Regions from separate parts of the Streptomyces sp. NBC_01198 genome, predicted to be linked through region 2. Evidence: riboswitches for the same ligand, from Rfam matches in the RefSeq annotation. Region 2 holds a riboswitch; each other region holds the start of a gene.
What was found. A riboswitch is a leader RNA that binds a small molecule or an ion and turns the genes downstream of it on or off. The one in region 2 is predicted to bind S-adenosylmethionine.
Positions count from the first base shown of each region.

Region 1: it holds a riboswitch for S-adenosylmethionine, as region 2 does, so the genes downstream of both, thrC (threonine synthase) here and OG702_RS15355 (putative leader peptide) in region 2, are expected to answer to the same signal.
Region 3: it holds a riboswitch for S-adenosylmethionine, as region 2 does, so the genes downstream of both, OG702_RS26945 (aminotransferase class V-fold PLP-dependent enzyme) here and OG702_RS15355 (putative leader peptide) in region 2, are expected to answer to the same signal.

Region 1 covers NZ_CP108568.1:4,885,756-4,895,534, reverse strand. Annotated here, with positions in the region: gene OG702_RS21920 (MurR/RpiR family transcriptional regulator) at 1-949, shown strand, start outside; gene murQ (N-acetylmuramic acid 6-phosphate etherase) at 1,107-2,036, shown strand; gene OG702_RS21910 (DUF6281 family protein) at 2,111-2,494, shown strand; gene groL (chaperonin GroEL) at 2,598-4,220, opposite strand; gene OG702_RS21900 (cold-shock protein) at 4,860-5,063, opposite strand; gene OG702_RS21895 (MoaD/ThiS family protein) at 5,509-5,784, opposite strand; gene thrC (threonine synthase) at 5,781-7,091, opposite strand; SAM riboswitch class I at 7,109-7,235, opposite strand; gene OG702_RS21885 (glucosyl-3-phosphoglycerate synthase) at 7,388-8,353, shown strand; gene OG702_RS21880 (alpha,alpha-trehalose-phosphate synthase (UDP-forming)) at 8,457-9,779, shown strand, end outside.
Region 2 covers NZ_CP108568.1:3,429,088-3,438,866, reverse strand. Annotated here, with positions in the region: gene OG702_RS15380 (SAV_915 family protein) at 1-165, shown strand, start outside; gene lysA (diaminopimelate decarboxylase) at 182-1,531, shown strand; partial or broken gene OG702_RS15370 (ABC transporter permease subunit) at 1,643-1,792, opposite strand; partial or broken gene OG702_RS15365 (hypothetical protein) at 1,972-2,052, opposite strand; gene OG702_RS15360 (hypothetical protein) at 2,584-2,712, opposite strand; SAM riboswitch class IV at 2,902-3,016, shown strand; gene OG702_RS15355 (putative leader peptide) at 3,056-3,214, shown strand; gene OG702_RS15350 (LLM class flavin-dependent oxidoreductase) at 3,435-4,526, shown strand; gene OG702_RS15345 (flavin reductase family protein) at 4,640-5,248, shown strand; gene OG702_RS15340 (DUF1684 domain-containing protein) at 5,245-6,138, shown strand; gene OG702_RS15335 (hypothetical protein) at 6,601-7,023, shown strand; gene OG702_RS15330 (twin-arginine translocation signal domain-containing protein) at 7,073-7,690, shown strand; gene OG702_RS15325 (MauE/DoxX family redox-associated membrane protein) at 7,703-8,602, shown strand; gene OG702_RS15320 (FAD-binding oxidoreductase) at 8,655-9,779, opposite strand, start outside.
Region 3 covers NZ_CP108568.1:6,050,506-6,060,284, reverse strand. Annotated here, with positions in the region: gene OG702_RS26980 (hypothetical protein) at 1-701, opposite strand, end outside; gene OG702_RS26975 (C40 family peptidase) at 747-1,799, opposite strand; gene OG702_RS26970 (C40 family peptidase) at 1,994-3,031, opposite strand; gene OG702_RS26965 (NYN domain-containing protein) at 3,320-4,834, opposite strand; gene OG702_RS26960 (hypothetical protein) at 4,928-5,224, opposite strand; gene OG702_RS26955 (rhomboid family intramembrane serine protease) at 5,342-6,121, shown strand; gene OG702_RS26950 (Lrp/AsnC family transcriptional regulator) at 6,118-6,399, shown strand; gene OG702_RS26945 (aminotransferase class V-fold PLP-dependent enzyme) at 6,414-7,787, opposite strand; SAM riboswitch class IV at 7,957-8,073, opposite strand; gene trpD (anthranilate phosphoribosyltransferase) at 8,149-9,213, opposite strand; gene qcrB (cytochrome bc1 complex cytochrome b subunit) at 9,405-9,779, opposite strand, start outside.

The DNA.
Region 1 (9,779 bases), 1.5 Mb from region 2:
AAATTTCCCCCCGAGCGTCCGCCCCCTCCGCGGCGCCGCGGACGCGCCCGTCATACCTGTCACGCCCCCCGACCCCGGGGCACTCGCCGCGAAGGTGCGGACGCTCGCGCCGTCCATGACGCGGTCGATGCAGCGCGTCGCGGAAACAGTCGCCGGGGATCCGGCGGGGTGCGCGCAGCAGACCGTGACTGCGCTGGCGATACGGACCGGCACGAGTGAGGCCACCGTCGTCAGGACCGCGCGGCTGCTGGGGTATCCCGGGTATCGGGACCTGCGGCTCGCGCTGGCCGCGCTCGCCGCGCAGCAGGCGGCCGGGGTGCCGCCGGCGGTCACCGCGGACATCGCCGTGGACGATCCGCTCGCCGACGTCGTCGCCAAGCTCGCACTGGAGGAGCAGCAGACCCTCGCCGACACCGCCGCGCAGCTGGACATGGCGCAGCTGGAGGCGGCGGTGGCCGCGCTGGCGGTGGCGCGCCGCACGGATGTGTACGGGATCGCCGCGTCCGGGCTCGTCGGCCAGGACCTGGCGCAGAAGCTGCTGCGGATCGGGCTGATCGCGCACGCGCACGCGGACCCGCACCTGGCGGTGACCAACGCCGTGCAGCTGCGGCCCGGCGATGTCGCCGTCGCGATCACCCACTCGGGCAACACGCACGACGTGATCGAGCCACTGCGGGCCGCCTTCGACCGCGGGGCGACGACCATCGCGCTGACCGGCCGTCCCGACGGCCCCGTCACCCAGTGGGCGGACATCGTGCTGACGACGTCGAGCTCGCGGGAGAGCGAGCTGCGGCCGGCCGCGATGTCGAGCAGGACCAGCCAGTTGCTGCTGGTGGACTGCCTGTTCGTGGGGGTCGCGCAGCGCACGTACGAGTCCACCGCACCGGCGCTGGCGGCGTCGTACGAGGCTCTGGCACACCGCCACCGGCCCCGCGCCGCTCGTGGCTGATATTCGCCCTGAGATAATGCGCTGAACCCATTTTCCGCGACCCCACCGCCACCACCCGCCTCTGAGTCCCCACCGCTCACCGGCCAGGAGGACGCCTGGCCGGCCCATCCCCCCATGCCCGCACCTGACCACTGCGAGAAGGATGAACGAGCCGCATATGCCCCAGTACACCGAGCTGCGCCGCGAGCTCGACACGTTGACCACCGAGGCGTTCCGGCCGGAGCTCGCCGAGATCGACCGGATGCCCACCCTGGAGATCGCGCGCACGATGAACGGTGAGGACGCCACCGTTCCCGCCGCCGTCGCCGCCCAACTGCCCCGGATCGCCGCCGCGATCGACGGCATCGCCGACCGGATGGCCCGCGGCGGCCGGCTCGTCTACGCGGGTGCCGGCACGGCGGGCCGGCTCGGCGTGCTGGATGCCAGCGAGTGCCCGCCGACCTTCAACACCACGCCGGGGCGGGAGGTCGTCGGCCTGATCGCGGGCGGGCCGACCGCGATGATCACCTCGATCGAGGGCGCCGAGGACAGCAAGGAGCTGGCCGCCGAGGACCTGGACGCGCTCGGGCTGACCGACGCCGACACCGTTGTCGGCGTCTCCGCGTCGGGGCGGACCCCTTACGCCGTCGGCGCCGTCGAGCACGCCCGTGCGCTGGGGGCGCTGACCGTGGGGCTGTCCTGCAACGCCGACTCGCCGCTGGCCGCCGCCGCCGACCACGGCATCGAGGTCGTCGTCGGCCCCGAGCTGGTCGTCGGGTCCACCCGGCTCAAGGCGGGCACCGCGCAGAAGCTGGTGCTCAACATGCTCTCGACCATCACCATGATCCGGCTCGGCAAGACCTACGGGAATCTGATGGTGGACGTGCGGGCGTCCAACGAGAAGCTGCGGGCCCGCTCGCGGCGGATCGTGTCGCTGGCCACCGGCGCGGACGAGCTGGCCATCGAGCGGGCGCTGACCGCCACCGACGGCGAGGTCAAGCCGGCCATCCTCACCCTGCTGGCCGAGGTCGACGCCCCGACCGCGGCCCGGCTGCTGACCGAGTCCGGCGGCCACCTCCGCAAGGCCCTGGAGTCCACCGGGAGCTGACCCCCCGTCCGGGCGAGGAACCCCCTCCGCCGGTCGTGCGTCCAACGGCCACACCGGACGAGGGGGGACCAGCCGTGAACGTGACACGACGGCGAAGAGCGGCCGCGACGGCCGCCGTACTGCTGCCGGCGCTGCTGCTGGCGCTGGGCGGCTGCTCGGGCGCCGCGGGGGCGGGGGCGGGCGCGGACTGCGCCTGGGAGCTGCACTACGGCGGGGCGCTGTACCTGCGGGCGCCGGGCGACGCCGCGGCCAAGACCGTGCCGCACCACGGCAGCCCGCTCGGGACGGGCTACTTCGAGGGCTGCCAGGACGGCGGCGGGCCGGAGAACCGGACGGACGTGAACGTCTACCCGGTCGCCGGGGTCGACCCGGCGCTCGCGGTGATGACCGAGGACGACGTCATCGGCGTCACCGACCCGGACCACGTCCCCGCGCCACTCGCGCTGCCCGCCAGCTGACCCGGGCGGCGTACGATCGGCGGCACGACAAGGCGGCGCCCCCTTCCCGTGGTAGGGGGAAGGGGGCGCCGCCTCGCGTGCTGGACGGTGATCCCTGGCGGGATCAGAAGTCCATGTCACCGCCGGGCATGCCACCCGGGGCGGCAGCGGACGCCTTCTCGGGCTTGTCCGCGATGACGGCCTCGGTGGTGAGGAAGAGCGCGGCGATGGACGCCGCGTTCTGCAGCGCCGAGCGGGTGACCTTCGCCGGGTCGATGATGCCCTCGGCGATCATGTCGACGTACTCGCCGGTCGCGGCGTTCAGGCCGTGGCCGATCGGCAGGTTGCGCACCTTCTCGACGATGACGCCGCCCTCGAGACCGCCGTTGATGGCGATCTGCTTGAGCGGGGCCTCCAGCGCGAGCTTCACGGCGTTGGCACCGGTCGCCTCGTCGCCTTCGAGCTCCAGCTTCTCGAACACCGCGGAGGCCTGCAGCAGGGCCACGCCACCACCGGCGACGATGCCCTCCTCGACGGCGGCCTTCGCGTTGCGCACCGCGTCCTCGATGCGGTGCTTGCGCTCCTTGAGCTCGACCTCGGTGGCGGCACCGGCCTTGATGACGGCCACGCCGCCGGCCAGCTTCGCCAGACGCTCCTGGAGCTTCTCGCGGTCGTAGTCCGAGTCGCTGTTGTCGATCTCGGCACGGATCTGGTTGACCCGGCCGGCGACCTGGTCGGTGTCGCCCGAGCCGTCCACGATGGTCGTCTCGTCCTTGGTGATGACGACCTTGCGGGCGCGGCCGAGCAGGTCGAGCCCGGCGTTCTCCAGCTTGAGGCCGACCTCCTCGGAGATGACCGTGCCACCGGTGAGGATGGCGATGTCACCGAGCATGGCCTTGCGGCGGTCGCCGAAGCCCGGGGCCTTGACGGCGACGGACTTGAAGGTGCCGCGGATCTTGTTGACGACCAGCGTCGACAGCGCCTCGCCCTCGACGTCCTCGGCGATGATCAGCAGCGGCTTGCCCGACTGCATGACCTTCTCCAGCAGCGGGAGCAGGTCCTTCACCGCGGAGACCTTGGAGTTGACGATCAGGATGTACGGGTCGTCGAGCGACGCCTCCATACGCTCCAGGTCGGTGGCGAAGTACGCCGAGATGAAGCCCTTGTCGAAGCGCATGCCCTCGGTGAGCTCGAGTTCGAGACCGAAGGTCTGCGACTCCTCGACGGTGATGACGCCTTCCTTGCCGACCTTGTCCATCGCCTCGGCGATGAGCTCGCCGATCTGCGTGTCGGCGGCGGAGATGGAGGCGGTCGAAGCGATCTGCTCCTTGGTCTCCACGTCCTTGGCCTGCTCGAGCAGGGCGGCGGACACGGCCTCGACGGCCTTCTCGATGCCGCGCTTGAGGGCCATCGGGTTGGCGCCGGCGGCGACGTTGCGCAGGCCTTCCTTGACCAGGGCCTGGGCCAGGACCGTCGCGGTCGTCGTGCCGTCACCGGCGACGTCGTCCGTCTTCTTCGCGACTTCCTTGACCAGCTCGGCGCCGATCTTCTCGTACGGGTCCTCCAGCTCGATCTCCTTGGCGATGGAGACACCATCGTTGGTGATCGTGGGGGCGCCCCACTTCTTCTCAAGGACGACGTTCCGGCCCTTGGGACCGAGGGTGACCTTAACGGCGTCGGCGAGCTGGTTCATCCCGCGCTCAAGGCCGCGCCGCGCCTCCTCATCGAACGCGATGATCTTAGCCATGTGAAGTGTCCTCCGCGGACTGGGGGTTCCCCCACCGAGGCGGGGGGCGGTGGATCGGACCGTGTTGGCGCCCGCGACGGACGGCCTGCCGGCCGCCGGTTCCTTCCCGACGTCCGGGCGGGCCTCACCGACCCGGTCCAAGTGGCACTCTCACTCGTAGAGTGCTAACGCCAATGATTAGCACTCACCCTCTGCGAGTGCAAGCGCCTCGGGGTCCCTGACCCCCGGGCGCGGAGGTTCCGACACCGCCCCCTCGGCAGGGGGTTGCCCTCCCCCGAGGCGCGGGGGGTTGCGCGCTTCCCTCTCGGCGAGGGGTGCATCCGCTGGCCGCGGGGGCTGTGCGGTACCCCTTCGGCAAGGGGGTGCCCGACAGGGGCGGGGGAACTGCGCGCTCAGCCGACCACCGGCCGGTGGTCCGTCTTCGACAGCAACAGCCCCTTTGGGGCGGTGACGACCCGCGCCCCCGGTGGGGGCTGGTCGCGCAGTTCCCCGCGCCCCTGAGGGGCCAGCTCCCGCGCAGGGGAGCCCGGGGGCGGCGGGGAGGTCGGGAGGGGTGCCCGGGGAAAGGTGAAGGGCCACCCCTGGTGGGGTGGCCCTTCGTGGTGGCGTCGCGTCGGTGGCCGAACGCGCCCGAGCCGATCAGCCGGCCAGCCGGACCATGTCCGCCTGCGGCCCCTTCTGACCCTGCGAGATCTCGAACTCGACTCGCTGGCCTTCTTCGAGGGTGCGGTATCCGTCCATCTGTATCGCGCTGTAGTGGACGAAGACATCCGCACCACCGTCGACCGCGATGAAGCCGTAGCCCTTCTCCGCGTTGAACCACTTGACGGTGCCCTGAGCCATTCCTAACTCCCCTATTACTGGCCCTATCGCGGCCCCGCGCTCCGCGGGCCCGGGTCAGACCTCACCCCCGCAGGGGGTGTGCGCCGGAACGCGTCGACCGCCGCTGAATGTATCTGCACGGATGCCGTCTGCAACAGGTCAATTGGACGAGAATTCTGGGTGCGACCGATCCGAAATACCCTAGGAAAAAATGATAATGCAGGGCAACTCGGACCGGACATAAAGGGTGTTGCGGGCTTTTCGCCGGCGACTTTGGCGATAAATCGCCGCAACCGCTGCACACCGGTGTCCGGGAGTTGCCACATGCCCCTGGCAACTGTACAGCGGTTCAACTACCGCCCCACATGCGGGCGCCCCACCCGGGGACGAAAGCAGTTCCCGGGTGGGGCGCAAGTTAAACGTCGGAGCCTCTGCGGATTCCCGTCAGATCGGGTACGGTGCCGGCTCAGCCGCCCGCGACGGCGGGAATGATCGAGACGCTGGCACCCTCGGGGACCACCGTGGCAAGACCCTCGGAAAAGCGGACATCGTCATCGTTGACATACACGTTCACGAAACGACGGAGTTTTCCGGTGTCGTCGAGAACCCGCGCGGAAATACCCGCATGATTCTTTTCCAGCGACTCGATCACCGCGGCCAGCGTCGCGCCCTCGGCCTGGACCTCGGCCTGGCCGCCGGTGTAGGTGCGGAGAATGGTGGGGATACGGACGGAAGCACTCATGCGAGGCCAGCCTCTCGGAAAGCGGCAACGGTGGGACGGATGGTCGCGGTCGGCCCGGTGGTCGGGGACACCGCGTCCAGGGTCTTCAGGCCGTCGCCGGTGTTCAGCACGACGGTCTCGGCGGCCGGGTCGAGCTGCCCGGACTCGATCAGCTTCCTGAGCACGCCGACGGTCACCCCGCCGGCCGTCTCGGCGAAGATGCCCTCGGTGCGGGCCAGCAGCTTGATGGCGTCGACGACCTGCTCGTCGGTGACGTCCTCGACCGCGCCGCCGGTGCGCCGGGTGATGTCCAGCACGTAGGGGCCGTCCGCCGGGTTGCCGATGGCCAGCGACTTGGCGATGGTGTCCGGCTTGACCGGGCGTACGACGTCGTGGCCGGCCTTGAATGCCGCGGAGACCGGCGAGCAGCCCTCGGCCTGGGCGCCGTAGATCCTGTAGGGCTTGTCCTCGACCAGGCCGAGCTTGATCAGCTCCTGGAGGCCCTTGTCGATCTTGGTGAGCTGGGAGCCGGAGGCGATCGGGATGACCAGCTGGTCCGGCAGCCGCCAGCCGAGCTGCTCGGCGATCTCGTACGCCAGCGTCTTGGAGCCCTCGCCGTAGTACGGCCGCAGGTTGACGTTGACGAAGCCCCAGTCCTCGCCGATCGGGTCGCCGATGAGCTCGGAGCAGAAGCGGTTCACGTCGTCGTACGAGCCCTCGATCGCGACCACTTCGCCACCGTAGACCGCAGCCATCACGACCTTGCCCTGCTCCAGGTCGTGCGGGATGAACACGCACGAGCGGAAGCCCGCCCTGGCCGCCGCGGCGCCGACCGCGCCTGCCAGGTTGCCGGTGGAGGAGCAGGACAGCGTGGTCAGGCCGAAGGTGCGGGCCGCCTCCAGGGCGATCGCGACGACCCGGTCCTTGAAGGAGTGCGTCGGGTTGCCGGTGTCGTCCTTGACGTACAGGCCGCCGGTGACGCCCAGCTCGCGCGCCAGGTTGTCGGCCTTGACCAGCTTGGTCCAGCCGGGGTTGAGATTCTGCTTCTCGGTGACGTCGGCGGGCACCGGCAGCAGCGGGGCGTAGCGCCAGATGTTCGCGGGGCCCGCCTCAATCCGCTTGCGCAGGCCCTCGGGGTCGCCCAGCGGCAGGTCGTAGGCCACCTCCAGCGGCCCGAAACACTCCTGGCAGGCGAACACCGGGCTCAGCGGGAAGCGGGTGCCGCACTCACGGCAGGACAGTGCGGCGGCGGGGCCGAACGGGGCGGGGGTCTCCGGGGCGGCGGAGTCGGTAGTGGTGGTGGTGCCGGCGTCGGTCTGCACAGCCATGATGGCGAGGCCCTTTCTCCTCATCTTCCTCGCGGCGGAATCGCCACAAGACGGAATTGGCACCTTCCCCACCATGACCTCGCGGTCGGCGGGAGGGTTGCCGGGGCTTCAACGGGCCGTTCCCTCTGCCCCTCTGGATGAGCGGTATGGCACCGGACGGCGGGGTCCGGGCGTTTGTCCTGCCGTGGCACCCCGGCATGCGGGGCGCACAGGCGTTGTTCAAGACTGTAACGGACGAGGGCGGCTGTTGAGATAGTCGTCCGAACCGCGAGATGGATCACACGGGAGACGCGCACGTGCTGGATGAGGTGGAGCGCTGGCTGACCACCCGGTCCTGGTCGGCCGCCGACCGGCCGCTTGACCTGCTGCTGGCCGCAAAACGGGCAGCGGGTTCCGCGGGGACGGTCAGTGTGGTACTGCCCGCGCTCGACGAGGAAGCCACGGTCGGGGAGATCGTCGGCGTGATCCGCCGCGACCTGATGACGGCGGACGTGCCGCTGGTGGACGAGGTCGTCGTCGTCGACTCCGGGTCGAGGGACGCCACCGCCCGGGTCGCCGCGGACGCCGGCGCCACGGTGGTGTCGCGGGACGCCATCCTGCCGCGGATGCCGGCGGTGGCCGGCAAGGGCGAGGTGCTGTGGCGGTCGCTGCTGGTCACCAGCGGGGAGATCGTGTGCTTCGTGGACGCGGACCTGCGGGAGTTCGACTCCCGCTTCGTGTCGGGGATCGTCGGGCCGCTGCTCACCGATCCGTCCCTGCACCTGGTCAAGGCGATGTACGACCGGCCGCTTGAGACCGGCGGCGGCGTCGTCGCGGCGGGCGGCGGCCGCGTCACCGAACTCGTCGCGCGCCCGCTGCTCAACCTGCACTGGCCGCGGCTGGCCGGTTTCGTGCAGCCGCTCGGGGGTGAGTACGCCGCCCGGCGCTCGCTGCTGGAGCAGTTGCCCTTCCCGGTCGGATACGGGGTCGAGCTCGGGATGCTCGTCGACTCCCTGGAGCTTGTCGGGCTCGACGCGCTCGGGCAGGTGGACGTCGGGGTGCGCCACCACCGGCACCAGGACGAGCAGGCACTCGGCCGGATGGCCGCGGCCATCTACCGCACCGCCCATCTTCGGCTGGCCCGCGGCCACCTCGTGCGCCCGCGGCTCACGCAGTACGACCGGGCGTCGTCGGGCTTCGTGGCGTCGACGTACCCGGTCGACACGGAGGAGCGCCCCCCGATGCGCCACATCCCGGAATACCTCCGCCGCCCGGCGGCCTAGCGCAGGCACCAGGGCGCGGATCCTTCCCGGATGGCGGGGATGATGGCTGGTCGCGGGCGCCCCGGGAGGTTTGAGGCGGGCGCAGGGTGGCAAGGTTCGGCGTATGGACGGATCATCGCGGGCTGCCCGAATCCTGGTCGCGTCCAACCGCGGCCCGGTGGCTTACAGCGTCGGGGACGACGGCGAGCTCCGCAGCAGACGCGGGGGCGGCGGCGTCGTGTCCGGGCTGAGCGCCATCGAGTCGGACAGCGCCTCGCTGTGGGTGTGCGCGGCTCTCACCGAAGGCGACCGGGAGGCGGTGCGGCGCGGTGTCGGCGAGCCCGGCTCGCGGATGATCGCCGTCGACCCCGACGTCTTCCATGCGGCCTACAACGACGTCGCCAATTCGGTGCTGTGGTTCGTGCACCACATGCTCTACCAGACCCCGCTCGAACCCGCCTTCGACGACGACTTCCGCACCCAGTGGGCGGCCTACGAGGCGTACAACGCCGCCTTCGCCGACGCTCTGGCTGAGGAGGCCGCGCCGGGGGCTTCGGTACTGGTGCAGGACTACCACCTGGTGCTGGTCCCCTCGCTGCTCCGGGAGCGCCGCCCCGACCTGCGGATCGGGCACTTCTCGCACACCCCGTGGGCCCCGCCCGACTACTTCCGGCTGCTGCCGGACGACATCGCGGCCGCCGTGCTCGAAGGCGTGCTGGGCGCGGACCGGGCGGCGTTCCTGACCCGGCGGTGGGCCGACGCCTTCGCCGCGTGCTGCGCCGACATCCTGGGCGCGACGGTGTCGGACGACGGCCGCTCGGTGACGCACCGCGGGCGTACGACCAGGCTGGGCGTGCACGGCCTCGGCGCGGACGGCGACTTCCTGCGTGAGCGCGCGCACCGCGACGACGTGGCCGAGCGGATGACGGCGCTGCGGGCCGAGACCGGGCCCGGCCGGCGGCTGATCGTCCGGGTGGACCGCACCGAGCTGTCGAAGAACATCGTGCGCGGCCTGTACGCGTACCGCAGGCTGCTGGCCGACCATCCGGGCTGGCGCAGCCGGGTGGTGCATGTGGCGTTCGCCTACCCGTCGCGCCAGGACCTGACGGTCTACCGGGAGTACACCGAGGAGGTGGGCCGGGTCGCGGCGGAGATCAACGCGGAGTTCGGCACGGCCGACTGGCAGCCGGTGCTGCTCAAGGTCGACGACGACTTCGCGCGCTCGCTCGCGGCCTACCGCCTGGCGGACGTGGCGCTGGTCAACCCGATCAGGGACGGGATGAACCTGGTCGCCAAGGAGATGCCGGTCGTCTCCGACAACGGCGTCGCCCTGGTGCTGTCCCGCGAGGCGGGCGCCTACGCCGAACTGGGCGACGACGCGATCGTCGTCAACCCCTACGACGTCCGGGCCACCGCCGAGGCGCTGAACACGGCGCTGACCCTGCCG
Region 2 (9,779 bases):
CTGGGGGCCGACCAGGAATGGATCAGGCTCTCCGAGCCCGCGCTGCGGGCTCTCGCCCGGCCGCTGGGCGTCGGCGTCCTCACCGTCGACCCGCGGTTCTCCGCGCCGGCCGCCCGCAGGCTCGCGCCGCCCGCAAAAATCGTCTTCGATCTTCTGATCGGCTGAGTGGAGGGGGTACCCCATGTCCGTCTCATCCCTGATACCCACCGTCCCGGTGCCGTTCCCCGGCGAGCCCGGGGGCCTGCCGGTGTGGCCCGCCTCCGCGCGGCCGGTGCGGGACGGCGACGTCACCGTCGCCGGGGTCTCCCTCGCCGAGGCCGCCGACCGGTTCGGCACCCCGCTGTACGTGCTGGACGAGGGCGAGGTGCGCGACCGCTGCCGCGCCTACCGCGCGGCCTTCCCCGACGCCGACGTGGTCTACGCGGCCAAGGCCTACCTGTGCCGTGCCGTCGCCCGCTGGGCGCAGGAGGAGGGCCTGGGCCTGGACGTCTGCTCCGCCGGGGAGCTGGGCCTGGCCGTCGCCATGGGATTCCCGGCCGACCGGATCGTGATGCACGGCAACGCCAAGAGCCCGGAGGACCTGGCCGCCGCCGTCCGGCTCGGCGTCGGGCGGATCGTTGTCGACGGCCTGGCGGAGATCGCCAGGCTGGCCTCGATCGTGCCGCGCACCGACCGGCAGCAGGTCATGGTGCGGGTGGTGCCCGGCATCTCGGCCGGCGGCCACGCGGCGATCCGCACCGGCACCGACGACCAGAAGTTCGGCCTGTCCCTCGCGGACGGCTCGGCGCAGCACGCCATCGACAGGATCGTCGGCCAGCCGCACCTGGAACTGGTGGGCCTGCACTGCCACATCGGCTCGCAGATCACCTCGGTCAGGCCCTATGCCGCCGCCGTGCGCCGGATGGTCGGGCTGATGGCGCACGTACGCGACCAGCACGGGCTGGTGCTGCCCCAGCTCGACATCGGCGGCGGGCACGCCATCGCCTACCGCCCCGGCGACAAGGAGCTCGACATCCGGGTGCTCGCCGACCGGCTCGGGGCCGAGCTGGCCGACGGCTGCGCCCACGCGCGGCTGCCGGTGCCCCGGCTCACCCTGGAACCCGGGCGCGCGGTCGTCGGGCCGGCGGGGGTGGCGGTCTACCGGGTGCTCTCGGTCAAGCGGACGCCGGGCCACACCTTCGTCGCGGTGGACGGCGGCATGGGCGACAACCCCAGGCCCGCGCTGTACGGGGTGCGCTACACCCCCCGGCTCATCGGCCGCCGCTCCGACGCGGATCCGGCCCCCGCCACGGTGGTGGGCAGGCACTGCGAGGCGGGCGACATCCTGGCCGACAAGGCGCTGCTGCCCGGCGACGTCCACCCCGGCGACCTGATCGCCGTACCCGCGGCCGGCGCCTACCAGCTGTCCATGGCGTCCAGCTACAACATGGTCGGCCGCCCGCCGGTGGTGGCGGTCAGGGACGGCGCCGCGCGGACGCTCGTACGCCGTGAGTCGCTGGAGGACATCAACCGCCGCGACATCGGCCTGTAGCCCCGGGGCCGCGGGCCCGCGCCGGGAGAGGCGCGGGCCCGCGAGGTCCTGCACGGCGATCACGCTGACGATCGAGGTCGCCTTGAGCATGCCGATCAGCAGGTTGCCCGAGGCCGGGACGATGGCCGGCATCGCCTGCGGCAGCACGATCCGGCGGAAGATCCGCTCGTCGCGCAGGCCGAGCGCCTTGGCGGCCTCCCGCTGGCCCGGATCGACGGACAGGATGCCGCCGCGGACGATCTCGCCGGCGAACGCGGCCACGTCCAGGTGAGTCCGACGTAGGCGGCGAGGATGCCGCTGAAGAGGTGCGCGGTCCTCACCGAGGCGAACTCCGGCCCGAAGGGCACCCCCAGCGACAACCGCGGGTAGAGCGAGGCCAGTTCGTACCAGAAGAGCAGCTGCACCAGGGGCGGGACCGAGCGCAGCAGCCAGACGTAGCCGAAGCTCAGGCCGCGCAGCACCGGGTTGCCGGACAGCCGCATCGCGGCGATCCCGATGCCGAGCAGGTAGCCGCTGGTCATCACGGCGGCGGTGAGCCAGAGCGTCAGGACCAGACCGTGCAGGATCGAGCCGTGCAGGAAGTAGTGGCCGACGACGCCCCACTGGAAGCGGTGGTTGGCCAGCAGGGTGTGCACCAGCATGGCGAACAGCACCAGCAGGACCGCCGCGGAGATCCACTGGCCGGGGCGGCGCAGCGGGACCAGCCGCGCGGCCAGCAGGTCCTGGTCCGCCGGCCGGCTGTCGAGGGGGCGCAGCGGTGCCCGGCCGGGCACGGTCCCGGCCGGAACGGGCGGGGGGTGGCCGGGCGCGGCGGTGGCAGGCCCGGGGATGTCGTGCTGGGTCATGGGGGTGTCCCGTCTCGTCGGGGAGCACGGCGGCGCGGAGCGGAACGGCACCCCGCAGGGGGGTGTCGTACGGTCGCCCGGAGCTATCGGGAGGAAGGCGCGAAGAGGCGGTGCCGCGCTCGGCCGGGCTGCGCGCCGGTCATCGGGCGCGCGTCAACTGCCGGGGTGGAGCGGGGAGTCGGGGCCGATCGGCGGGCCCGCGGGCGGTCAGCGGACCGCGGGCGTTTCCCGACACAGGACGCTGCTGACGCGGAGCAGATCGACGTGCCGCCGGGTGACCCGGGTACGGAACGAGCCATCGGGGTACGACGCGGTCTCGCGCTGCATCGCGTCCATGTCCGTCCCCTCGCCCTCTTCGCGTCGTGCTCGTCCGCCCTGGTTGCGGGACCTTTGCCTACAGCACGTTAACCGGAGGGCAGCGGTCAGACAATCCCCCGATGGCCGGAACGGTGCGGGAGGCGACGGGGGTCACTCCTGGCCGGGAGGGATTGTGTTCGGCGGCGCGCCGGAGTTACCGTGCTTGCAGGTCATGAGTGTCAGCAACCAAGGCCCTGGCCGGCTGACCGGCAACCCTCCGTCGCGGCGGGGTGCTCCAGGTGAGGACCCGGCGGAGCCGACGACGGCTCGGCAAGTGCGCACTCGAAAAGGCGTTGGCCGATCGGGACCGGGAGGTGACGCGGTGCAGGACACCACTGGGCGGTCGCTGCCCTTCCTCGGCCGCTTCTCCCGCCGCCACATCGATCTCCTGCGCGTCGCCGGCGCGCTGTGTCCGGGCACGCCGACGGCCGTGCCGGGGCCTGACCACCGGCCCGCCGCGCTGCCGCGCACGGCCGGCTAGCGCCGCTCCACCCCCCGTCCCCACCTCCCTCCCTCCTCGCTGAACGCCCCGGGCCCGCCCGTCGCGGGCCCCGTTCGGCATGCCTGCGCCCGGTGGCCGCCGCCTGAGCGCCCCGCGCGAGACCCAGGAAGGGCACATCCCGCATGAGCAAGCCCGTCCAGCAGACCCAGCAAGCCGCGCACCTCCCCGGCGTCGGCGGCACCCCTACGGAGGCGGCGTCGTGAAGTTCCTGACGATCACCCTGATCGTGCACAGCCCGCACCCGGTCACCGGGGAGGTGAAGTCCACCCAGGACCGCTTCCGCGAGGTGATCGGCAACGCCGTGCTGGCCGAGGAGCTGGGCTTCGACGGCTTCGGCGTCGGGGAGCGCCACGAGCGGCCGTTCATCTCCTCGGCGCCGCCGGTGGTGCTCAGCCACCTCGCGGCGCTGACGTCCAGGATCCGGCTGTTCACCGCCGTCACCACGCTCAGCCTGCTCGACCCCGTACGCGCCTACGAGGACTACGCCACCCTCGACCACCTGTCCGGCGGGCGCCTTGAGCTGATCGTCGGCAAGGGCAACGGCTCGGCCCAGCGCGACCTCTTCCAGGTCACCACCGACGACCAGTGGGACCGCAACGCCGAGGGCTACGAGCTGTTCCGGCGGATCTGGCGGGAGCCGAAGGTCACCGCGCAGCCCCGGTTCCGCCCGGAGCTGCAGGACGCCGAGGTGTGGCCGCGCCCTTACCAGAACCCGGTCAGGGTCTGGCACGGCAGCGCCACCAGCCGGGAGTCGGTCGACCTGGCCGCCCGCTACGGCGACCCGCTGTTCTCCGCCAACGTCAGCAACCCCATCGAGCCCTACGCCGAACTCGTCCGCCACTACCGCGAGCGCTGGGAGCACTACGGCCACGACCCGGCGCTCGCCACCGTCGGCGCGGGCACCGCCGGTTACTACGCGGCCCGCACCTCGCAGCAGGCGCTGGCGGCCTACCGGCCGGTCTTCGAGGGCCAGCTGGCCTTCCAGAAGCAGCTCGGCGTCGAACCGGTCTTCGCCACGCTTGAGGACTTCGTGGAGCGCAGCTCCGCGCTGGTCGGCAGCCCGCAGCAGGTGATCGAGAAGGTGCACCGCTACCACGAGCAGTTCGGGCACACCGTGCTGCACCTGCACGCCGACGCGGGCGGCCTGACCGAGGCCCAGCACCGCGAGGCACTGGAGCTCTTCCAGTCCGACATCGCACCCGTGCTGCGCAAGGAGATCCCCGACCCGCCGTGGGCCTGGGGACCGGTGGGCGTCGCCGCCGCCGGCCCGGCGGCACCCGCCCACGCCTGACGCCCCACGCCTGACGCCCACGGCTGACAAGGAGCACCGGCATGGCACACTCCCCGCTCGCGGTCCGACCGGGTGGGTACGTACGAGCTGCTCGACGAGGAATGGAAGCGACGATGACGACCCAGATCCTGCCCGACGGGCAGGCCCGCACGGACGAGCAGTCCCGTCCCGGGGAGCAGGAGCTGTCCCCGGTCCGGCTGCGGCGGGTCTTCGGCGCCTTCCCGACCGGGGTGACCGCGATCGCCGCGCTGGTGGACGGCGTACCGGTCGGCCTGACGGCCAACTCCTTCACCGCGGTCTCGCTCGACCCGCCGCTGCTGTCGGTCTGCGTGGCCCACACCTCGACCACCTGGCCGCTGCTCGCCGGCCGCGCCCGGCTCGGCGTGACGGTGCTGAGCGCCGAGCAGGAACGTGCCTGCACCCAGCTCGCCTCACGCAGCGACGACCGGTTCGCCGGCCTGGACTGGCGGGCCACCGAGGAGGGCGCGGTGCTGCTCGACGGCGCCGGCGCCTGGTTCGACACCAGCGTCGAGCAGCAGATCAGGGCCGGTGACCACGACATCGTCCTGCTGCGGATCCGGGCCCTGGACGCCGACCACGCGGTGCCGCCGCTGGTCTTCCACGGCAGCCGCTTCCGGCGGCTGGAGCAGCCCGCCGACGACACCGGGCACCGCACCGCCCCGCCCACCCCGCGCCCCACCGGAACCGAGGAGCCGTCATGACCGCACAAGCAGAAGAGACTGACCGCGCCGCCTTCGCCGAGGAGTGGCAGCGCTGGCACGAGCGCAAGGAGCAGGTGCTCGCGGGGCCTCACGGCTTCCTGGCGATCACCGGCCTGCACTGGCTCGACGCCACCCCGACCCGTCTCCCCGACGCCCCCGGGGCCTGGTCGAGCACCGCAGAGGGCGTGGTGGTCGAGCTGCGGGACGACGAGGAGCTGGTCCTCGACGGGCAGGTGCTGCGCGGGCGGCACGACTTCGGCGTCGTCGAGGAGCGGGCGAGCCTCTTCCCCGCCGCCGGCGACGCGGTGATCGAGGTCGCCAAGCGCGGAGGCCACGACATCCTGCGCCCCCGGCACCCGGAGAACGCGCTGCGGCTGGCCTTCACCGGCACCCCCGCCTACGAACCGGACCCGCGGTGGGCGCGAACCGGCCGCTACCTGCCCTTCGACGTGCCCCGGCCGACGACGGTGGGCGCCGCCGTCGAGGGCCTGCAGCACGTCTACGACGCCCCCGGCCAGGTCGAGTTCGAGCTGGACGGCACGACCCACCGGCTGACCGCGTTCAACGGCCACGCCCCGGGCAGCCTGCTGGTGCTGCTCACCGACGCCACCTCAGGGGTGACCACCTACGCGGCCAACCGGGCGCTGTCCATCGACCCGCCCGGCGCGGACGGCACCGTGCTGGTCGACTTCAACCGGGCCGCCAACCTGCCCTGCGCCTACACCGAGCTGGCCACCTGCCCGCTGCCGCCGGCCGAGAACCGGCTGGCGGTGGCGATCGAGGCCGGCGAGAAGATCCCGGCGGCGCCGGTGCGTACGACCAGGTCCGTCCCCGCCGGGGACGCCGGGCCGGTCCCGTCGGAGCAGACCCCGGGCCCTCTCCGGCCCTGAGCCGCGGCCCCGCAGAACGGCCCGGCCGGCCGCGCGTGACGCGCGGGCGGCCGGGCCTTCGCATGCCCGCCGGAACCCGCGGTCCCCGGGAAACGGTGCGTCGCCCTCTTCCGAACGCGCGTAGACAGGTCCATCATGGGCGTGTTCCACCCTGCACAGCCGACACACCAGACGCACACGGCACAGCGGGAGGCCCGCCGAGGCCGCCCCGCAAGCGCGCTCCGCCAGGCGCGGTACGGAACCACCCGCACGGCACCGCACGTCAACGGCATCCGTACCGCACCGCACCCGCACGGCCGGCACCGCAACGGCGCGGACCACCCCGGCTCGACGCTTGCCCTGAGCGGGCATTCCTCCCGGCACCTCCGGGAACCGCCGCCGCGGACCCGGTCCGCGGCACCCCTGTGCCTTATTTGTCATGCGCAGGTCATTCGGCCTGCGTCCAACGCGAAGGGATTCGACATGGCCTGCGGATCGACCTCCCTGTGGGCGGGCGAAGCCACCTGGTTCTGCTGCGGCAACGCCTGGGGCTCCTGCGGCAGCGCCGGCACCGGCGCCTGCGGCACCTGCCAGTCCGGCAAGAACATGGCCGCCTGGCCCAACCTCTCGGCGGCCTGCTGGGACATCACCCGGCCCGACCTGTGCGGCGAGAGCATGCCGCGCCGCACCTGCGGCGCGGTGATGAACGTCCGCCACCAGTGCTCCGGCGCCACCGTCTGCGTGACGCTCGCCGACTGCGGGCCGCGGACGAAGAGCTTCTGCGGCGAGGCCGCCTGCTGCAACGGCGCCTGCCGCACCAACCGGGTCATCGACCTGACCCCCGCGGCCTTCACCGCGATCGGCAGCCTCAGCTCCGGCAAGCTGCCCGTCTACATCTACGAGTGAGCTCCCGCCCGGCCCATCCACCGGCACCACCGCACGCAGGAAGGACGACATGAGCCACAACCAGGAAACCGGGCGCCGCCTGGACCGGAGGCGCTTTCTGACCACCGCGGCCATCGGCGGGGCCACCATCGTGGGCGCGTCCGCACTCGGCGGGCTCGACGCCGAGGCCGCCTTCGCCGAGCCGACGACCTCGCTAGACGCCGCGATCCCCGCCGCCTTCGCCGAGGGGCGGATCGTCGCGGTCAACCGCAACGTGCTGGACGTCGCCGGCTCGCACGGCGAGCGGCATCTGATCCAGCTGACCAACGCCACCAGCATCTGGAAGCTGCGCACCACCACCGCCGAGGCCATCGAGGTCGGCGACGGCCTCTACGCCCGCGGCGCGGCGATGCCGGACGGGACGATCGCGGCGGACGCGGTGTGGGTCAACATCGTGAACGTCTACGTCACCATCCGCGGCATCGCCAAGGACCGCCTGCACCTCACCCACGGCGGCGACGAACTGGTCGGCCGGATCGTCCCCGACACCACCACCGCGTCCTACCTCGGCGGGGCGCTGACCGCGGACCTGTCCCGGACCAGGATCGGCCAGGAGGCACAGGTGCTCGGCGCCTGGCGGCCCTCGGACGGCTCCATCGACATCGCCCGCGTCTCGCTCGGGCACTGAAAGGGCGGTGCGATGATCCCGCTGGTCTCCAACCTTGCTCCACCGGTCTGCGCGCTGCTGCTCGCGCTGACCGGGGCGGCCAAGCTCTTCGGCCGGCAGACCGCCCGGCTGGCCGCGAACACCGTGCTGGTCCGGGTACTGAACGACGGCCGCCGCGCCACCCGGGCGCTGCGCGTGCTCGGCGCGCTCGAACTGGCCCTGGCCGCCGCCCTGGTGTCGTCGCCCGCGGCGCTGCTGCCGGGCATCGCCACGGCCCTGCTCGGCGCCGGTTTCACCGGCTACCTGGCCTACGCCAAGGCCACCGCCCCCGAGTCGTCCTGCGGGTGCGGCGCCCGCGCGGAGGGCCCGATCGGGCTGCGCTCCTTCACCAGGGCCGGGCTCGTGGTGGCCGGCGGCGCGGCGGCCGCGGGCGGGGACGCCGCCTGGTGGTCGGAGGTCTCCCGGCGGCCCGGCGGCTCCGCGCTGGTGCTGGCGGCGGCGGCCGTGCTGCTGGCCGGCCTGACCGCGGACCTGGACCGGGTGTGGCGGGTGCCGCTGGGCAAGGCCAGGATCAGGGTCTTCGGCAATCCGCTGCCGTCGGTGGCCGGTGAGCGGGTGCCGGTCGCCGCGACCGTGCAGCTGCTGGAGAACTCGCTGGCCTGGCAGACCGCGATGCCGGTGGTCCGCTCGGCGCTGCTCGACCACTGGGACGACGAGGGCTGGCGGGTGCTGAGATACGCGGGCAGCTACCGGGACGCGCGCGGCACCCACCCGGTCAGCGTGCTCTTCGCGCTCGACCTCACCCTGACCGTCGACACCGCGCCCAACCCGGCGGTGCGGGTCTCGATGATCGACGAGGAGACCGAGGAGGTGGTCCCCTCCGCCGTGCTCACCCCGGTGCCGCGGCGTACGGTCCTGCCGCTGGCCACCTGACGGCGAAGGCCCCCGGCCGGACCTGCATCCGGCCGGGGGCTGCGGCGCTGGTTCAGGTGCCGACGGCCTGCGGGAAGCGGAAGAGTCCTTCGGGGTCGACCCGCCGCTTGACCTCCACCAGCCGCGGGTAGTTGGCGCCGTAGTAGGCGGTGCGCCAGTCCGTCAGGTCGGGGTCGATGAAGTTCACGTAGGCCCCATCCGCCATGAAGGGCGCCAGCGACTCGCGCATCCCGGCCAGCCAGCGCAGATGCGCGGGAACCGCGTCCGGCCCGTCCCGGTAGGCCCACGAGGTGTCCATGCTGACCAGGTAGTTCGCGTGCCGGTGCGGGAAGGCGGTGTCGGCAGGGGCGACCTTGTTGACCGCGCCGCCCCAGCCGAAGAGGGCGAAGCCGCCGCCGTCGGGGTTGCTGCCGCCCGGCCAGCGGCCGAGTCTGGCCAGCACCTCGGCGACCGCCTCGGGCGGCAGCGGGTCCACCGCGAAGTTCGTGCGGGCCGCGAAGGCGCCCTCCGACGTCTCGTGCGCCAGGTAGTCCTTGGCCTCCCAGAAGGTGCGGTCGGCGATGTCCTCGCGCAGCGGCCTGGCCACCGCGAGCACCGGGTCGAGCAGGTCGCGCAGTTCGGCCGCGGTGCCCAGGTGCTGGCCGACCGCGGAGACGGTGACCCCCGACCCCGTGGTGGCCAGGCCCAGCCGGATCGAGCACTCCTCGGGCGCCTGCCGCATCACCTCCTGGAGCACCGCGAAGACCTTGGGCGCGTCGGCGCCGTCCCACAGCAGCAGGCAGGTGGCGGCGCCGCCGACCGGGAAGGCCTGGTAGGTGAAGGACACGTTGATGCCGAAGTTGCCGCCACCACCGCCGCGGCAGGCCCAGAACAGGTCGGCGTCGTGATCCGCGTCGCAGGTCAGCAGCTCGCCGTCGGCCGTCACCACGGTGGTGGAGACCAGCGCGTCCGCGGTGAGCCCGAACTTCCGCGAGGTGGCGGCGGAGCCGCCGCCGAGGGTGAGCCCGGCGATGCCCACCGAGGCGCCGTTGCCGAGCGCGAAGGCGATCCCCTCGGGTTCGATCGCCGCGTAGAGCGCGGCCATCGAGGCGCCGCCGGCGGCGGTGACCAGGCCGGTGGAGCCGTCCGCGGTCACCGCGCCGAGCCCCCGCAGGTTCACCACCAGGCCGGCGCCGGC
Region 3 (9,779 bases), 2.6 Mb from region 2:
TGGTCGAGGGTCTTCGGCGCCTCGATGACGACGGTGCCGGGCCAGCCGGCCCGGCCCCAGGCGTGCTGCACCTGGGGCACCGCCTGGTCGGCGTCGTCGGCGTAGCCGCGCAGCGTCCCGGTGTCGCCGAGGCCGAGCACCAGGCTGTGCGCCCCGCGCACCACGGTCACCTTGCCCTGGTCCCACAGCTGTACGGCGCTGCGCTTCCCGGCGGACTCCCCGTCGTCGTCGGCGGCGACGTACCAGTGCCCGGAGCGTTCGGTGAAGGTCAGATACGACGTGGAGACCACCGGCTGGGCGTCGTAGCCGCTGAGCCGGTAGCGCAGCTGGACCTCGGCCGCGGTCCTGCGGGTGCCGTCGCCGGCGCCGGCCTCGGGGGGCAGCGGGAAGGCGCCGGTGCGGACCAGGCGGTAGGACCAGTCGGCGAGCGGCACCTGCGCGAGGTTGCCGAACATCTGCCGCTGGGCGGCGAGGAAGCGGGTGGACCGCGGGTCGACGCCGGCCAGGAAGGCCCGCTGGTCGTGCTGCCGCACCGCGGCGGCGTGCCGGTCCAGCAGCTGCTGCACGGCGGGGTCGGCGGCCGGCCGTGCGGCCTTGTGCGCCGCTCCCCCGCAGCCGGTGAGCGCGGCGAGCAGCCCGAACAGGGCGAGGACGGCGAGCACGGCGCCGGCCGTCCGGCGTCCTGGGTGCACCGCGGTCATGGCGCCGATCGTACGGCCAGCGCGGCCGCGACCGCGCGGCCGGTCTCAGGGTCTGGTCACGGCCGTGATCGGCATCATGCCCACCGGGTCGTAGCGGACCCGGGCGCCGGGGTAGGGGGCGTGGATGACGCGGCCGCCGCCGACGTACATGGCGACGTGGCTGGCGTCGCCGCGGTAGATGATCAGGTCGCCGGGGCGGGCCTGGTCCAGGGGGACGCGGTGGCCGGCGTTCATCTGCTCCTGGGACGTCCGCGGCAGCGCCACGCCGGCCCGGCCGTAGGCGTACTGCATCAGGCCCGAGCAGTCGAAGGCGTGCGGGCCGGTGGCGCCCCATACGTAGGGTGCGCCGAGCACCTGGCGGGCGGCGGCGACCGCGAGGGCGTTGCGGCCCGACGCGGCGGGCAGGTCGGGGAGTTCGGGCAGCGGAGTGCGGTCGCGGGCGGCGTGGTCGCCCGTGCCGGGGGTGTAGCCGGCCCGCTGGATGGCGGGCAGGGCGCGCAGCAGCTGCTGGGCGGCGGCGAGCGCCCGCTGCACCGCGGTCTTGCGCTGCCGCAGATCCGCGGCGGTCTGGTTCAGCTCGGCGAGCTTGCCCGCGGCCTGGCTGCGCTGCCCGCTCAGCGCCCTTTCCGCGTCCTGGAGTTCGCGCAGCTGGTCGGCCTGCCGAGTGCCGAGCCGGTCCAGGGTGGCGGCCCGGTCGAGGGAGTCCTCGGGGTCGTCGGACAGCAGCAGCGCCAGCGACGGGTCGAGGGCGCCGTCGCGGTACTGCTCGGCGGCCAGCGCGCCGAGTTCGTCCCGCAGCTCGTTCACCCGCTGCTGGCCCTGGGCCGCGCGGTCCTGGAGGGTGGCGAGGTCGGCGCGCAGCTGTTCGGCGTGCTCCTTGGCCGCGTCGTACTTCTCGGTGGCCTGTTCCGCCTGCTGGTAGAGCCGGTCGAGCCGGGTCGCGGTGTCCTGGCCCGCGGCGGGCGTGGGGTCGGCCGCGGCGAGCTGGGCGGTGCCGCCGGACAGTGCCGCGGTGGCCGCGGCCGCCGCGGACAGCACGGTGACCCGGGTGGTGCGGACGGCCAGGCCCGGCTGCGGTGCGCGTCGATGGGATGCCACAGCAGCCGACAGTAGCCAGCCGGACACCCTCAGTACAAAGACGTCAAACGCCCCGTACGCGACGCTCGCCGCTCAGCCGCAGGTCACGTGGCTGCCCCGGTCATCACGCGAGGACCGGCACCACCCGAACGCCGTATTCTCCCGCGCCGCGGGCCGCAGCCCCGGCGCGGACAGCGCCGCTGAAGACGTCCGGGTCAGATGCGGACGCCGAACTGGAAGGGCATGTCGCTGATCGCCTCGTAGCGCACGACGGTGCCGGGCTTGGGGGCGTGCAGCACCATGCCGTCGCCGGCGTAGAGGCCGACGTGGTGGTGGTCGCCGTAGAAGATGACCAGGTCGCCGACGCCGAGCTGCGACTCGGAGTAGATCCTGGTGCCGGCGTTCGCCTGCTCCGCCGCGGTCCTGGGCAGGTTGACCCCGGCCTGGCGGTAGGCGTAGGAGGTGAGGCCCGAGCAGTCGAAGGACTTGGGGCCGTTGCCGCCGTAGACGTACGGCTTGTTCAGCTCCTGCTGCGCGGCGGCGTAGGCCGCGGCGGCACGGCCGCTGGCGGGCTTGCCGCCGATCGGCACGCGCCCGGTGGAGCGGTTGGCGCGGGCGGCGTCGTCGGATATCTGCTGGCGCTGCGCGGCGGTCAGACCGTTCAGGATCGCCTGCGCCTGGGCCAGCTTGTTCTTGGCCTCGGTCTTGCGCTGCCCCAGCTCTGTCCTGGTGGCCTGCAGTTCGGCGAGCTTGGAGGTGGCCTCCGCGCGCTCCTGGTCCAGGGTCCGCTTGGCGTCCTGGAGTTGCTGCAGCGCGCTGCTCTGCAGCGAGCTGATCTGGTCGAGCGCGGTGGCCTGGTCCAGGTAGCTGTCCGGGTTGGAGGACAGGAAGAGCTGGAGCGACGGGTCGATTCCGCCGGTGCGGTACTGCGAGGCCGCGATCGTACCGAGGCTGTCGCGGAGGGTGTTGAGGTGCTCCTGCTGGCGCGCCACCTGGTCCTGCAGGCTGCCGGCCTCCGTCTGGAGGGACTTGAGCTTCTCGCTGGCCCCGTTGTACTTCTCGGTGGCCTGCTCCGCCTGCGAGTAGAGCGTGTCCACCTGGGCCTTGGCGTCCTTGACCGTGGTGGGCTTGCTGGGCTTCGCGGGGGCGGCGTTGGCCGCCTGGGCGGAGAGCGCGACCGCGGCTGCGGCGGTCGCGGTGAGCACGGTCACGCGCGTGCGGCTTGCCGGCTTGGGACGACGGTGGGACGCCACGAAGGCGAGCTCCTTCTTCCTTCAGCCGCCTACCGGTTGACGACTGGCGGGCGGCCCCCGACGCGCCATCCGGATTGGATGATCGACTGCGCGGAGGTTCGAGCCCTGACCTTAGTGACCTTTCTGTGATCGGTTCAAATCCTTGAAGGCAAAATCTCGACCGGTTCGCGTTTTCTTTACATACTTCGCACGTACAGTGATGACCGTTCGACGCTGCGTGCACACTGGTGCACTAGTGAACGCCGAGGCGGCTTCGAACGGCCCGAACGGCCCGCGGGCGGTGAAGAGTCAGACCCGCGCGAGGCGGCGCAGCAGCAGTGTGGAGGCGACCGGGCGGGCGCCGGCCTTGGCGACCCCGTCGGCGACCTCGCGGTCGGCGGAGACCACCACGATCTGCCGGCCGGGCGGTTCGGCCCGCACCAGCCGCCTGATCAACTCGTCCGCGGTCTCACCGGCCTTGCTGAACAGCACCCGCACCCCGCGCGGCGGCGCGAGCAGCACCGGCATGTCCAGGTCGGCGCCGTCGAAGACGCACGTCACCTCGGCGCCGCTCTGCGCGGCGAGCGCCGCGAGACCGCCGAGCAGCCGTAGCCGCTGCTTCTCCAACGGCATCGCCGGATAACCGGTCTTGGTGACGTTGTAGCCGTCGACCACCAGGTGCGCCTGCGGCAGCGCGAGCAGCTGGTCGAGCAGCGCGGGGTCGGTCTCGGACAGCGCGCGGGTGGCGATGTCACGGGCACTGAAGGCGCCGGGCGCCACCGCGTCCACGGTGTCGGCGGGGCGTACCGCCATGGTGTCCCGTGGCGGCAGGGCGAGTTCGCGGCGCAGCCCGGAGGCCGCGTCGAGCACCGTGTCGAGCAGCAGCCGCAGCCGTACGTCCTCGATGCTGCGCCCCTCGCGGGCGGCCTTGCGGCCGGTCTCGATGACCGCCTCCGCCTCGGCCAGGCGGGTACGCAGCCGGCGCGCCTCGCTGTCGGCGGCGGCCTTGTCGTGGGCGGCGGCGGACCGCAACTCCTCCACCTCGACCTGGAGTCTGCGCTGCGCGGCCTCGGCCCGCTTGACGTCGCTCAGCGCGCTGCGCAGCTTGCGGTGCAGCGCGTCGCCCTCCTTGCGCACGGTCTCCAGTTCGGCCCTGGCCCTGGCCGCGTCCGCCCTGCCCTGCTCGTGCAGCGCCTCCACCTCGGCGCGCAGCGCCGCCAGTTCGCGCAGCGCCTCCTCGTCCGCCCGCTCGGCGTCGGCCCGTTGGGCCTCCTCGCCGGCGGTCGCGACGAGCTTGGCCCACCCCGGGGGCCGGAGCAGATACGCGGCGGCCGCCACGTCCAGCGGATCGGCGGCCGGCGGCGGGGTGCCGCCCTCCAGCGCGCCGGCCAGCTCGGCCTGCGACTCCCTCAGTCGGGCCGCGACCTTCTGCCGGAAGGCCGGGTCGTGCTCCAGGGCCGCGGCCAGCGCGGTCCCCGCGTACTTCACCCGCCGGGTGGGCGTGAAGCGGGCGTAGGGGCGCAGCGAGACCGGCAGCTCCTGGTAGGTGAAGCTGCCGAAGGCCTCCGCGGCGAAGGCGACGACCCGGTGGCGTACACCCTCGGGCAGCGGCCGGTCGAGGGCCGGCTCGGCGCCCGCCGCCTCCGGGGCACCGTCACCTTCGTCGTCGCGCTCGCCGTGCTCGGCATGGCCGCCGGGATCGCGAGGGTCGCCGTGGTCGCCGGGGTCACCGTCGTCGGCGGGCCCGGCCGGTGCGGGGGGGCCGGCGGACTCCGCCGCGGCACCACTCGCTCCGGCATGCGGAAAACCGCCGATACCGTCCACCAGTCACTCCCGTCCGGTTCCTCGGCGTCCTCCCGGCCCCCTTCGATCCCTCCGGCCCGCCGCCCTGCTGCTTCCATTGTCCCCGCCCGGCGCTCAGCCGGACGCGGAACCGCTCCCGTCGGCGCTTTCCGTACTGCTGTTCCCGTCGCCGCCCGCACCGGCACCCGGGCGGTCGACCAGTTCGATCCGGTCCACCGCGTTGCACCAGCGGCAGCGCACCGACTCCACGGTCTCGGCCAGCACCTCGGTCTCCTCGACCGACGGCTCGCCGCCCAGGTCCAGATGGACGTACTCCACCACCCGTGAGGAACGCGTCACGTCGAATCGGGTCAGATTCCCGCACAGAGTGCAGCGCCACCGCGTCGTCGCGGTCGGCAGCGGAACCGGCATCGCAGGTACCTCTTCCTCTGGGCAGCGGTTGTCCCGGTCACCCTAAGGCCTCGGAGGTACGCCGCGCTGCGGCGAGGCGCCTTATGTCCGTTACGACCGCTGCGTCATGATCGGTCCATGGTCATCCCGGTGTACGACAAGAACCCGGTCCGCCGTACGCCGGTCGTCACGTACGGGCTGATCGCCGTGTGCACCGCGGTCTTCCTGTTCGGGCCGCTGTCCGGCTTCATCCCCGCCTACGGCACCGGGCGGCACCTGGCGTGCGAGCAGGCGCTGTACTTCGACCGCTGGGGGGTGATCCCCGGCGAGCTCCTGCACGGCCGACTGCCGACGGCCGCCCTGGGCCTGCCCGCCGGGTGCCACGCCCCCGCCTCCTCGGCCAAGGTGCCGGTCGTGTCCGTCTTCACCTCGATGTTCCTGCACGGCAGCTGGCTGCACCTGATCGGGAACATGCTCTTCCTCTACGTCTTCGGCGACAACGTGGAGAACCGCATGGGCCGGGTGCGCTTCGCGCTGTTCTACCTGGCGGCGGGCTTCCTGGCCACCTACGGCTTCGCCTTCGCGCACGCCGACGACACCCAGAGCCTGGTCGGCGCGTCGGGGGCGATCTCCGGCGCCCTCGGCGCGTACCTCTACCTCTACCCGAAGGCCCGGGTCACCAGCCTCTTCCCGTTCCTCTTCTTCGTCCCGCTGCGCTTCCCCGCGTGGATGGTGCTCGGCTTCTGGTTCGTCCTGCAGTGGTTCGCCGCGCAGACCGCCGCGGGCGGTCCCGGGGTGGCCTACCTGGCCCATGTGGTGGGCTTCGCCTTCGGCTTCTGCTGGGCGTGGGCCTGTTATCGGCCCCGGTCTAAGCTGGGCGTCGTTGCCGGGACGACCCAAGGAGACATTCAGTCGTGATCACCGCGATCGTGCTCATCAAGACCACCGTGGACCGGATCCCGGAGATCGCCGAGGCGATCGCCGCGCTCGAGCACGTCAGCGAGGTCTACTCGGTGACCGGGACCTATGACCTGGTCGCGCTGGTGCGGGTGGCCCGGCATGACGACCTGGCGGACATCATCCCGGGCCGGATCAGCAAGATCCCCGGCGTCGAGGTGACCGACACGCACGTCGCCTTCCGTACGTACTCCCAGCACGACCTGGAGGCGGCGTTCGCGATCGGCCTCGACTCCTAGCAATGGGCCGCCGGTCAGACCGGGGAGGGGACGCAGCGGCCGGCCTCGGTGTGGTAGGTCCACGCGGCGCCCTCCCGGACGAGCGTGGCGAGCGCGGCGGTGAAGCGCACGATGTGCTCGGGCGGGGTGCCGACGCCGAAGCTGACCCGGACCGCGTTGAAGGAGAGGTCCTCAGGGGAGCCGCAGGCCCCCAGGTCCTCGGGCTCGCCGCCGAGCAGGTGCCGTACCAGCGGATGCGCGCAGAACAGGCCGTCCCGCACCCCGATGCCGTGCTCCGCGGAGAGCGCCGCGGCCAGGTGCGAGCTGTTCCAGCCCTGGACGACGAAGCTCAGCACCCCCACACGGTCGGCGTCCGCGCCGAACAGCGACAGCACCCGCACCTCGGGGATCGCCGCCAGGCCGTCCCGCAGCAGCCCGAGCAATTGGCGCTCGTGCGCCGCCAGCTCGTCGAACCCGGCCTCGGTGAGCGCCTTGCACGCCGACGCGATGGCGTACGCCCCGATGACGTTGGGCGACCCGGCCTCGTGCCGGGCGGCCGCCGACTCCTGCCACTCGGCCTCGACCTGGCCGTCGGCCCGCCGGACCACCGTACGGGTCGCGCCGCCGCCGGCGAGGTAGGGCTCCGCGTCGCGCAGCCAGTCCGGCCGCCCGGCGAGCACGCCGGCGCCGAAGGGCGCGTAGAGCTTGTGCCCGGAGAAGGCGACCCAGTCGACGTCGAGTTCGGCGATGTCCACCGGGCGGTGCGGTACGAGCTGTGCGGCGTCCAGCACGATCCGGGCGCCGTGCCGGTGCGCGGCGGCCGCCAGCCGGCGCACCGGCCACAGCTCGCCGGTCACGTTGGACGCGCCGGTGACGCACACCAGCTTCGGTCCCTTGGGCGCCCCGTGCAGCGCCACGTCGAGTGCGGCGACGGCCTGTTCGGGAGTACGGGGCGCGGGCAGACAGGTGACGCGCGCGCCCTTGGCGCGCTGCCACGGCAGCAGCGCCGCGTGGTGCTCGGTCTCGAAGACGAAGACCTGCGTGCCGGCCGGCAGCACCGCGGCCAGCAGGTTCAGCGAATCGGTGGTGGAGCGGGTGAAGATGACCTCGTCGTTGGGCCGGCAGCCGAGGAAGTCCGCCACCGTCGCCCGGCTCTGCTCGAAGAGCTCGGTGGACAGCTGCGACAGATACCCGGCGCCCCGGTGCACGCTGCCGTAGTAGGGGGCGTACGCGGCCACGTCGTCCCACACCCGCTGCAACGCGGGCGCGCTGGCGGCGTAGTCGAGCGCGGCATAACCGACCTCGCCGCCGGTGACCAGCGGCACGGTCACGTCCCGGCCGAGCACGGGCAGCGGAGGCACCGGGACGTCGCAGGTCAGCGGGCTGGAGGCGGTGAAGGAAAGGGTCATGGCAGGCTCCTGGCACGAAGGCAGGCGACAGCGCCGCGCGCCGGGGCACGGCGCTGCGTCGCGGTCGGACGGCGGCAGAGGGAAGACGGACCGGTGCACTACGGCACCGCGGTACGGCGGAACCGGGGCCAGTGGCCCTATCGCATTCGCTTGCGCATGATGAACTCCCGAGTCCGGCTTGCTGCGAGCCTCGCTGCCCGCAGCCCGGTCATCACCCGGGGCACCCCGCCTCGGACGGAGGGTTGCCGGACAGCGAGCCGGGGCCTTTGCGCTGTCACTCGTGACCTGCAAGGGATTCTGCCACAGGACGCCGGATGCGCAAGGCGCCGTCCGAGGTACGGACGGCGCCTGCTCGTTCGGCTCAGGCGTGGGTGGCGGCCGCCCAGCGCTCGAGCACCGCGGCGGCCGCGCCGGAGTCGAGGGACTCCGCGGCCCTGGCCACCCCGGCGGCCAGTTGCTCCTCCAGGGTGCCCGCCCCCGGGGCCAGCGCCACCAGCGCGGCGGCGGAGTTGAGCAGCACCGCGTCCCGTACCGGCCCGGTCGCACCGGCCAGCACCCTGCGGGCGACGTCCGCGTTGTGCGCCGGGTCGCCCCCGCGCAGCGCCTCGACCGGCACCAGGTCGATCCCGATGTCGCGCGGGTCGAAGGTGTGCTGGGCGACCTTGCCGTCGCCGACCACCCACACCTGCGAGGTCGCGGTGGTGGTCAGCTCGTCCAGGCCGTCGTCACCGCGGAAGACCAGCGCGGACGAGCCGCGTTCTGCCAGCACGCCGGCCATGATCGGCGCCATCCGCAGGTCGGCGACCCCGGTGGCCTGCGCGCGCACCCGGGCCGGGTTGGTCAGCGGGCCCAGGAAGTTGAAGGTGGTGGCGACCCCCAACTCGGCGCGAGCGGTGGCCACATGGCGCAGCGCCGGGTGGAAGCGGACCGCGAAGCAGAAGGTGATGCCCGCCTCCTCGGCGACCTCCACGACCCGCTCCGGGGTCAGGTCCAGATTCACCCCGAGGTGCCCGAGGACGTCGCTGGCACCGCTGGCCGACGACGCGGCCCGGTTGCCGTGCTTGACGACCTTCGCGCCGGTGCCGGCCACCACTATCGCCGACATGGTGGAGATGTTGACGGTTCTGGCCCGGTCGCCGCCGGTACCGACGATGTCCACGGTGGGGCCCGGCACGTCGATGGTGTTGGCGTGCGCGTACATCGCCCGCACCATGCCGGTGACTTCCTCGACCGTCTCGCCCTTGGCCCGCAGCGCCACCGCGAACCCGGCGATCTGCACGCCGGTTGCGGTGCCGCTCATGATGGCGTCCATCGCCCACGCGGTGTCGTCGGCCTCCAGGTCACGTCCGGCGATCAGCTGCGTCAAGACGTCGGGCCACGTCCGCAGCGCCCCGGTATCGCCACCTGCCGGGTTCACAACGCTCATGGTCCACACTCCTGGTGGTCGTCGGGCCTTCCCGCGCCCACCCTATCCGCGCACGGCGGCTCCGCGGCTCCCCTCCGCGGGGAGCGGCCGGCAGGGCAGTGGCAGCCTCGTAGCGGAAAAGACCCGGGCCGGGTGGTCCCCTCCGCAAGGAGGTGACCACCCGGCCCCGGTGGGACAAGCCGGACGGCGGGTCAGTGGTGGCCGTGGCCGCTCGTGATCTCGTCGTATTCCTCGACTGTCGGCTTCGGGATCTGGCTGTGCTCGCCGTAGAAGTTGCGGGACAGTCGCGCCCGCACCTTCGTGACCGGGTTCAGCTTGCGCTCCACGCCGTTCTCGTCGACCTCGGGGCCGACGTCGAGCGGCTGCGGCTGCACGTGGGCGGTCAGGACGTGCAGCTCCTCCTGCTCCAGGGGCTGGTGCACCTCGATGAACTCACCGTGCGGGAGCCGCTTGATGATGCCGGTCTCGCGACCGTGCAGCACCTTGTCGCGGTCCTTGCGCTGCAGCCCGAGACAGATCCGCTTGGTGGCGAAGAACGCCAGCGCCGGCAGCACGAAGAAACCGAT